DNA from 3 places in the Oceanobacillus sp. CF4.6 genome. Region 2 is predicted to be linked to each of the others. Evidence: riboswitches for the same ligand, from Rfam matches in the RefSeq annotation. Region 2 holds a riboswitch; each other region holds the start of a gene.
What was found. Region 2 has a riboswitch for glycine ahead of glyA (serine hydroxymethyltransferase). Riboswitches for the same ligand answer to the same signal wherever they lie in the genome.
Positions count from the first base shown of each region.

Region 1 (3,287 bases), on a different contig from region 2:
TGTGGAAGCTGCTCGATCTTGGATAATAAAGGCTTTATTACATTTTCATTGTTTTTCTGTTCCGCGATTTTACTTAATGACATATAGCATGCTTCGCGCGAAGAACAGATCTCTCTTAAATAAGTTATTTTTGAAAAAGTCGAGAATCCTAAAGAAATATTAACCAAGTGGTCGTACACATCGCGACTTGCCTCGGGGAAATCAAGCCAGATTGTTTCAATTTTGCGTTTCGATTCATTAAGATTGGTTGCTTTTCTTGTATTCCTGATCATAACCTTTTGAATCAACTGCTTTAAATATGGATCTTGTTCGAGCTTACTTCGGTCTTTTCCAAATTTATTAATAAACGATTCATAGCTTCCCAAATGTCCAGGTTTTAGAATTGTAATCAAATTAAATATTTCAATCAGACGATTTTGCACGGGGGTTGCGGTTAATAGTAAACAATATTTCTTTTTTAATGCACGGGCAAATTGATAGTTTTTCGTTTTATGATTTTTCAGCTTATGCGCCTCATCAATAAGAATGAAGTCATATTCCATCTCGAGAATCTCACCCTGATTCGGAGGACGTTTTGCAGTATCCAACGAAGAAACAATTACTGAATTATCCTTCCAACTGTAGTTCTTTCGATATGCTACTGCTGGAATATAAAATTTTTCATTCAATTCATTTACCCACTGATTGACAAGGGAAGCCGGAACCAGAATAAGGGCATTACGTACTAAGCCTCGAATCATGTATTCTTTTAAAATGAGTCCTGCTTCGATGGTTTTGCCTAAACCGACCTCGTCGGCCAATATTGCCCTGCCATTCATCCTTTCAATTGCTTGTTGTGCTACTTCGATTTGATGATCTAGAAACTCCATATGTGGAAGATACGCAAGCGAACGCAACCCGTTAAACGATGGGGCAATTGTCGTTAGTTCAGCTTGGTAAGCCATTGAAAAAAGTTCCCAACTGGAAATTTGCTCATCTTTCTCAATGACTGACTCTAGTCGATCTATAAAGGTTAATTCTTTCTCAATGTGAATAGAATCCATATAATAATTCCACTTCCTATTAATAAAATTTGGATTTTACTACAATTTTGTTTCCAATTATGATATAATTCAAAAAGAAATAGATTTTCTTGTTACTGTACATAGTATAACCAAATATGGATTTTTCATCAGCGAATGATTACAAGGGGAGAGCTTACGATTAGTAACGCCGAAGGAGCAAGTTAAGAGCGAATCTCTCAGGCAAAAAGACTCTTGTAGGACGCAACTCTGGAGAGTGTTTACAGTATGTAAACCACCCACGAAGCAAGTATCTGTACGGATTGGCTATTGTTTAAGTGCAGGTATGCAACTTTCTGGTTTAAGGACAGAGATTTCTTCAGTTTGGAAGAGATCTCTATTTTTGTGCATTTTTTTAACTAAAGAACAGGAGCGTGTTGGGATGAGTGAATTGAAACGTACACCTTTATTTCCTGAATATGAAAAACATGGGGCAAAGACGATTGACTTTGGAGGATGGGATCTGCCTGTACAATTTTCCAGCATTAAAAAGGAACATGAGGCAACTCGAACAAAAGCGGGGCTTTTCGATGTATCCCATATGGGTGAAATCTCTGTTCAGGGACAGAAAAGCTTGGAATTTCTGCAACATTTAGTAACCAATGATGTTGCAAAATTAGTTCCCTCTCGTGCACAGTACACGATCATGTGTTATGAAAATGGAGGAACGGTTGATGATCTGATTATTTATATGCTTGCAGTTGACGATTATTTGCTTGTTGTAAATGCAGCAAACACAGAGAAGGATTATGAATGGCTTGTACAAAACAATCAATACAATAGCGATGAGCTTTCCATTACAAACATATCAGATGATTACGTTCAATTGGCACTGCAAGGGCCAGAATCGGAAAAAATACTGCAAAAAGTTACGGAAACAGATTTAAGTGAAATTAAATTTTTTAGATTTATGGATCATGTTTTATTTACAGGTCTGAAGCAGCCTGCAATTGTTTCTCGCACAGGATACACAGGGGAAGACGGATTTGAAATTTATATTGAGAAATCGAAAGGACCCGCATTGTGGAATCTGATTATGGATGCAGGTAATAATACAGGTATTGAACCAATAGGACTTGGCGCCAGAGATACACTTCGTTTTGAAGCAACACTCGCCCTGTATGGTCAAGAATTATCAAAAGATATTACACCTGTTGAAGCTGGTTTGACATTTGCAGTAAAAGTGAATAAAGAAGCAGATTTTATTGGTAAAAATGTATTAAAAGAACAAGTTAGGAATGGGACAACAAGAAAATTGGTAGGAATCGAAATGATTGATAAAGGAATACCGCGTCATGGTTACCCTGTTTGGAAAGATAACGTGGAAATTGGATTTGTCACTTCAGGGACCCAATCACCTACACTGAATAAAAATCTTGGACTCGTATTGATCGATTCACAATTTGCAACAGAAGGTACTGAATTGGAGGTACAGGTAAGAAAACGCACACTTAAAGCTCGAATTGTAAAAACACCATTTTACAAACGAGATAAATAGAGGGGGAACTAGTAATGGAATTTCGTTATTTACCTATGACTGAAACCGACAAACAGGAGATGCTTGATACAATTGGTATTGAGTCAACGGATGAACTTTTCTCAGACATTCCAAACAGCGTACGTTTTCAAGGGGAATTAAATCTGAAGAAACCAGCAAATGAATATGAGTTAAAAAAAGAACTTACTGCGATGGCAAATAAAAATGCAAATTTAAGCGAGTATACTTCCTTCCTAGGTGCAGGAGTATATGACCATTTTATTCCATCTGTCGTGGATCATGTTATTTCACGCTCTGAATTTTATACTGCTTATACACCATATCAGCCAGAAGTCTCTCAAGGGGAACTCCAGGCAATTTTTGAATTTCAGACGATGGTATCCGAATTAACCGGTATGCCTGTAGCCAATTCCTCCATGTATGATGGTGGAACATCACTGGCAGAAGCAGTTAATTTAAGTGCCGCCCAAACGAAAAGAAAAAAAGTACTTGTATCCAAAGCGGTTCACCCAGAATCACGTGCGGTAATTGAAACATATGCAAGAGGTCAAAATGTGGAGATAGTGGAAATTGGATTAAATGACGGTTTAACTGATCTTGATCATTTGGAACAGGAATTGGATGAAACAATTGCAGGTGTTGTTATTCAATACCCTAACTTTTTTGGTCAAATTGAACCACTACAAAAAGTGGAAGAACTAATCAATCAGCAAAAGAAGACAATGTTT
Region 1 is NZ_JBIMEX010000001.1:191,229-194,515, reverse strand. Features, by position in the region: gene ACHABU_RS01080 (DEAD/DEAH box helicase) at 1-1,043, opposite strand, end outside; glycine riboswitch at 1,179-1,266, shown strand; gene gcvT (glycine cleavage system aminomethyltransferase GcvT) at 1,444-2,559, shown strand; gene gcvPA (aminomethyl-transferring glycine dehydrogenase subunit GcvPA) at 2,574-3,287, shown strand, end outside.
Region 1: it holds a riboswitch for glycine, as region 2 does, so the genes downstream of both, gcvT (glycine cleavage system aminomethyltransferase GcvT) here and glyA (serine hydroxymethyltransferase) in region 2, are expected to answer to the same signal.

Region 2 (3,287 bases):
TTTCTGTACTCATTTTTACACCCCTACTTTCGATTTCTTCCCGAACTTGAACTTTCTGTGAAAATGGCTCTAAAATTCCAGGAAGCTTTTCCCTGCTTATACATTTACCGGCTGTTGAAATATTGGATAGTTTTCGCAAATTTCTTTTGTTGTTTCTTTTGCTCTTTCAAGGACAGCTTTATCCCCATTGCTCTTCAGAACAGAAGCGATTACTTTTGCGATTTTCACCATTTCTTCCTGCTTCATGCCCCTTGTTGTCAAGGCCGCTGTTCCAATGCGGATTCCGCTTGTAACAAACGGGCTTTCAGGGTCATATGGAATGGTGTTTTTATTAACGGTGAGTCCCGCTTCTTCTAATAGCTTCTCTGCTTCCTTACCTGTTAAGTTCCATGAACGTACATCTAAAAGGACAATGTGATTATCGGTCCCTCCAGACACAAGTGTTGCGCCTTCTTCCTTTAAAACTTCGCCAAGGGCTTTAGCATTCGTAATGATTTGCTCTGCATATTCCTTAAAACTCGGCTGCAAAGCTTCATTGAATGCCACCGCTTTAGCTGCAATGATATGCATCAACGGCCCTCCCTGAATTCCTGGAAAAATGGCTTTATTTACCGCTTTGGCCAGCTCTTCATCATTGGTTAAAATAACACCGCCACGTGGACCTCTTAATGTTTTATGTGTCGTACTTGTCACTATATCTGCATAAGGAATTGGGGATGGATGAACACCAGCTGCAACAAGTCCAGCAATATGAGCCATATCCACCATGAATTTCGCGCCAACTTGGTCTGCAATTTTTCTGAATCGTTCAAAGTCAATGGTTCTTGGATAGGCACTTGCCCCTGCAATAATCAATTTTGGCTTCTCTTTTTTGGCAATAGCTTCCAGCTCATCGTAGTCAATCAATTGTGTATCTTCTCTTACTCCATAGGACACGATGTCAAACCATTTACCGGAAATGCTGACAGGACTACCATGCGTTAAATGTCCCCCATGGGAAAGGTCCATGCCCATTACCTTATCACCAGGCTGAAGCAACGCGTAAAAAACCGCTAAGTTTGCTTGTGCACCTGAATGTGGCTGTACGTTGGCATATTTGGCTCCAAATAGCTTCGTTAGTCGATCAATAGCTGTTTTTTCTGCTACATCGACAAACTCGCATCCGCCATAATAACGCTTTCCTGGATAACCTTCTGCGTATTTATTTGTCATCACGCTTCCCATTGCTTCTAATACATCTTCACTAACAAAGTTTTCCGAGGCAATCAACTCTAGTGTTTGGTGTTGGCGCTGTTGCTCTTTCTCAATGGCTTTAAAAATAGTTGAATCATTTTGCTGTAAACCCATTTTTTACTCCTCCTTTAAATTACGTGCAATTCTTCGGCTAAAACTCAACATAAATTAAAAATATAGCTTACTGAGAAACACGTATACCTCTTTTCGTAGCACGAAACATCTTTTCCATGGCAAAAGCTATGTAAAATTTTGCACACAAAAAAGGACAGAAAAGGGTATCTAACGTTCTCATCCCTTCTCTGTCCTTTTTACCTGAGAGTTTAACTCTTTATTAAAGAGTCTTCCCCTTTGGTGGCATATGGTATGCGCTCTCCAGAGGTGCGTCCTGTTGTGGTTTTATCTACCTGAGAGATTGGTTCCAAGGGTATTTTTGGAACTTGCTCCTTCGGTGGCTCTTTCCTAGCACTCTCCCACAACATTCATCCGCTCATATTGAATTTTAGTCATTTTCAGAACAATAGTTTAGTAAATCGGATCCAGATGTTTACTGACTTTCCATCCTTTCTCATAATTTCTGTAATATCTGGAATCCTTCTTTTTAGGACCTTTACAGCCAAGTTAGGCTCCTGATTAAAAGCGCTTACAATTATTCGGGGAAATCAACCTAATTAGCTCCCTTTTTAGGTACTTACTCTATCAATGCTAAGCAGATCCTGACTCTCTCCCACAATATTTATTCACAAATATTTTACTCATTTTATAATATTATCAAATCAGATTATTGTCAACTCTTAGTTTATTTTTTTTGCAACTTTGAGGAGCAAACTCTCCCTATCTTCCAATGGTTCGTTAATACCTGATTCTAATGATTTCTTTACACTATCTTTTGGAATTATAGTTACTATAGCTAGTAAAGCTAGTCTAGCAAAAACAGCATTTGCCAGCAACCCTATACTTGCGGCCGCTCCCATATTTCCAGTCTTTTCGACTGCACTATAGACAGTAACAGGTATTGCTAAGCCGAATGAACCGCCAAGTGTACTAGACATCTTATAGATACCTGCCGCCTCTCCTGCCTTCGCTGCCGGAACATTGGCTACTACTGTATCTGTGGATGGTGTCGCGTAAAGTCCAATCCCATACGATGCGCAGACCTTTATGGTAACCAAAACATCGTTAAATTCATACCTTCCCTAATTCTAAAAATCTCCCTTCTATATAATTAACAACTGTTAAAACGTATCCCCAGACAATTCCAGTTCATCAGATAAACGATAACTCACTGTAAAACTAATAAAAACAACAATGGAATAAATCGAGTTTGGTAAGTTTGTAAAGGTCATTAACATTATTCCAACCACCACTAAAAGACTTGCTAAGATCATTGGCCTTCTTGGACCACTTCGTTGCAATATTTTCACCGACACGAATCATCGATAATACAGCAATTAAATAGCCAACTGATAATATCCCAGATTGGAAGGAACTATATTCTCTTGACACTTGGACATACGTATTCGCAACAATGAGTGCTCCAGTTACAGCATTCAGTAAAAAGTTTGAAACAGTCGCGCCAGTAAATAAGTTTCAATTTATGTATCATATGGGTTCGTTCGTGTAATAGAATCTATAACTGAAATGACACTGACAACGATATCCCCCTCATAATACAGGGAGCCGAAAAAGGAAACCCAGTTCCTTGCTGATAACACCGAACAATCTTTCCGCAAGCCGAACATATGAGGTAAAGCTCCTTCAAACATGGCCAAGATACTTGATGATCTTATCTAAATCTTTTATCTTCTAAATACTGATTAATATCTCAATAGCTCAGCCCATCCAATAAAATTAGGGTTGATATGGTCAAAATTAATTTATACTTTTATGGATATATTCTGTGAATTCTGGTAAAATCAAAATTACAGAAACGAATGAATGTTGCAATCGATTTAAAGGAACGCTTAAACCGATTAAAGTTGGAAATTTTATTCAATCGTTTAACTAATATAAGATGAAACTCACCTGTAAAAGATAACCCTATTTTTTATAGT
Region 2 is NZ_JBIMEX010000006.1:158,736-162,022, reverse strand. Features, by position in the region: gene gcvT (glycine cleavage system aminomethyltransferase GcvT) at 1-13, opposite strand, end outside; gene glyA (serine hydroxymethyltransferase) at 97-1,347, opposite strand; glycine riboswitch at 1,618-1,719, opposite strand; gene ACHABU_RS11460 (hypothetical protein) at 2,028-2,285, opposite strand.

Region 3 (3,287 bases), on a different contig from region 2:
TCGTAGTAACGGTTGAGCCGATTGATGAAGTTCTAAAGGCAGCTGGATTTATGATTACGGACCGAGCAGTAGCTAAAAAAGACATATCAGGTTTATTTACTCGTGAAGTAATCGTATGCGAGTGATATTGACTAGCTTAACATATTTTATATGGAAGGGAGTTAGAATCGATGAAGTACACGAAATCTCAAATGAAAAAATTGGTTAGCAACAATGAGGAATTACAAAAGCGATTAAAACAATTGATGGAGGAACACGATTTAGAGAAAAGCTTCGCCCTTAAGGCATTGTACCATTCTGAAGTTGCTGCTGGTGGGAAATATCAAACAGCATATCAAGAACTTGATTAGGGACAAGGTGGTCCTTGTCTTTAGTTAGTCGGTAAAACAGCGATGATGAACCTGTCCCTAGTCCCCTGTATCAGACAAAATTGATAAAAAGAATTGCTGTTATAAGTATGACCGTGATCGTTAATATAAATAGGAGAGAACGTTTCCGGGATATATTCGCCTTTTGCAGATCCTGCCAATTGTTTGGTTTAATACCACTTAACCAAAAAACAATTACAGCCGATAAAAGTATCGAGTAAACGTTGACCATTAATAGAATAAACGGGACAAGAGCTGCAGCCCAATTTCCAGTTCCGAGAATCATACCGAATACAACAGCAGGCGGGAGCAAGGCTACTGAAACCATAACACCTACAAGAGCGCCTGTATTTCTTTTGACAAAAGAAAGTGCGCCTGCAGCACCAGATACGAGCGCTGCAATCACATCAATAATTTGAATGTCTGTCCGTGAAAGGAATTCATCGCTGTAAACGGGTGGATCGAAGGAAAAACTAAATATAGCGGCAATTACTATTGGAATTCCTATTCCAACTAGAGATGTAATAATGGACTGACGTATTAATTTAAAATCACCGAGAACGGAAGCAAATGAAATAGCTGTTACGGGACCAATAAGTGGGGCAATTACCATAGCACCGATGACGATTGCTGGACTGCTTTTTATAATGCCAACCGTAGCAACGATAGCGGAGAAAATAATAAACAAAATATAACTGACACTTATACGGCTTGACCCTTGAACTGTCGTATATAATTCGTGCCGACTTGCTCGCTGCAAGTCCTTTTTTTCATCCTCTTCTTTCTCTTTTTTTCTAGGTAGATATGTTTGTACCGGCAGCAACATAACTTGATAAACGTCTTCACCACCAGGCAACCTTTCCAAATAATCAAGCATTTGTTCTACATCATTGGTCTCTAATAGAATCCGTGTTAAATACTTTTCTTTCTCTTCCTCAGAGTTCCAATAGGAAATAACAGAAAAATGATCCTTTATTTCTTCTATATTTAAAAAGTTCTTAGGGGCATAAATTTCAAGCAACTGTAATGACATAATTTTCGTCTCCCATATACAAAGAAATATTACACCTTATTGTTGCCATTCTTTCTCTTTTCATAATGAATAATCATACTAATCCGCTTTTTTAACCTGAAAACTTCTGCTGTTTAAACATATCCTCAATTGATTGCTAATCCGTTTACTAAAAATGAGGCTTCCTATGATATTTCTATACCATAACGTCCTTTTTGATATTCATAAGAAAACACTTTTGTAACCTAATAAACTATGGAAGATATTCACAATGAAGTAAATAGGGCTAATCGTGCTGTCATAGAAGCAAATTAAATTTATTGTTATATAGTGTTTATAATTGATCTACTTTAAAATACATAATAGAAATTTTGACTGATTAGGAGGAAATTCATTTTATAGGTTGTAATTTAGTGGAAAATTTGATAGGATTATAACAAATTAAAGGTCATATGCAACTGGCGAAACGCGGATAACCGCGAGGGAGCATATGATATCGAAATGTCGTTCGCCTGGGCAGAGGTAAGGGGAGAATTTCCCCTTACCTCTTTGTGCTATTAGGAGGCGATGACATTCTTATATAATTGAATAGTTTAAAAAGCTATGATTGTTGTGGGTCAGACTATAACAGGAGCAGCTTCTGGAGAGGATGCAAGAATAATTGCAACGCCGAAGGGTTCAAGATCTCAGGCAAAAGGACAGAAGAATAACACTTACTTTTATGTTATTTGATGTTTAATGAGATTGGGGAGACCAGTCTCTTTTTTTTATATCTCTTGGTGAAAGAATAATAAGGATGAGGTGTTAACATGAAACGAGTATATAATTTTTCAGCAGGTCCATCTATGCTCCCGCTGCAAGTATTGGAAAAAGCTCAAGAAGAAGTAGTCAATTATAGAAATTCAGGTATGTCTGTAATGGAATTAAGTCATCGTTCCGGACTATTTACGGATATTATAACAGAAGCTGAAAAACTGCTGAGAGAATTAATGGCTATTCCTGAAGGGTATAAAGTGCTTTTTATTCAAGGAGGAGCTTCACAGCAATTTGCAACTGTCCCAATGAACCTGCTTGGTAAAAGTGGAAAAGCAGACTACGTTAATACCGGATCATGGTCAAAGAAAGCAATCAAAGAAGCTAAGAAATTTGGAACTATTCGTGTCATCGCCTCATCAGAGAATGATAACTTTACATATATACCTGCTGTTGACCAGAGTATGATTGATCCAGAAGCAGATTATGTGCATATTACAACAAATAATACAATAGAAGGAACTGCTTATTCAAAGATTCCAGATACAGGGGACGTTCCACTTGTAGCGGATATGTCATCCAATATTTTATCTGAAGAAATCGATGTATCGAAATTTGGTTTAATTTATGCAGGAGCACAGAAGAACATCGGCCCTGCTGGATTGACTGTTGTTATTATTCGGGAAGATTTAATTGGTCGCGCACCGGAAAATTGCCCGGCTATGCTTGATTATAAAACACATAGTGAGAGTGGTTCATTGTATAATACACCACCCACATACGGGATATATATGGCCAAGCTTGTTTTTGAGTGGCTAAAAAATCTCGGTGGTTTAAAGGAAATGGAAAAAATTAACCGAAAGAAAGCACAAATGCTATATCATGCGCTTGAAGAATCTTCTATATTTAAATCACCGGTGCGTAAGGATAGTCGTTCGCTAATGAACATTCCCTTTGTTTCCGATTCTACTGAATTGGATGCTGCCTTTATAAAGGAAGCACAATCTAAGGGACTTGAGACGTTAAAAGGGCATCGTTCTGTTGGAGGTATGCGTGCTAGCATTTATAATGCAATGCCAATAGAGGGAGTTCAAGCATTGGTTACATTTATGAACGATTTTGAAACTAACTACGAACAGAAAGAGGAGAGAAAA
Region 3 is NZ_JBIMEX010000005.1:157,754-161,040, reverse strand. Features, by position in the region: gene ACHABU_RS10185 (TRM11 family SAM-dependent methyltransferase) at 1-125, shown strand, start outside; gene ACHABU_RS10180 (hypothetical protein) at 171-350, shown strand; gene ACHABU_RS10175 (TIGR00341 family protein) at 421-1,401, opposite strand; ZMP/ZTP riboswitch at 1,825-1,905, shown strand; glycine riboswitch at 2,011-2,092, shown strand; gene serC (3-phosphoserine/phosphohydroxythreonine transaminase) at 2,190-3,287, shown strand, end outside; gene ACHABU_RS10165 (phosphoglycerate dehydrogenase) at 3,287-3,287, shown strand, end outside.
Region 3: it holds a riboswitch for glycine, as region 2 does, so the genes downstream of both, serC (3-phosphoserine/phosphohydroxythreonine transaminase) here and glyA (serine hydroxymethyltransferase) in region 2, are expected to answer to the same signal.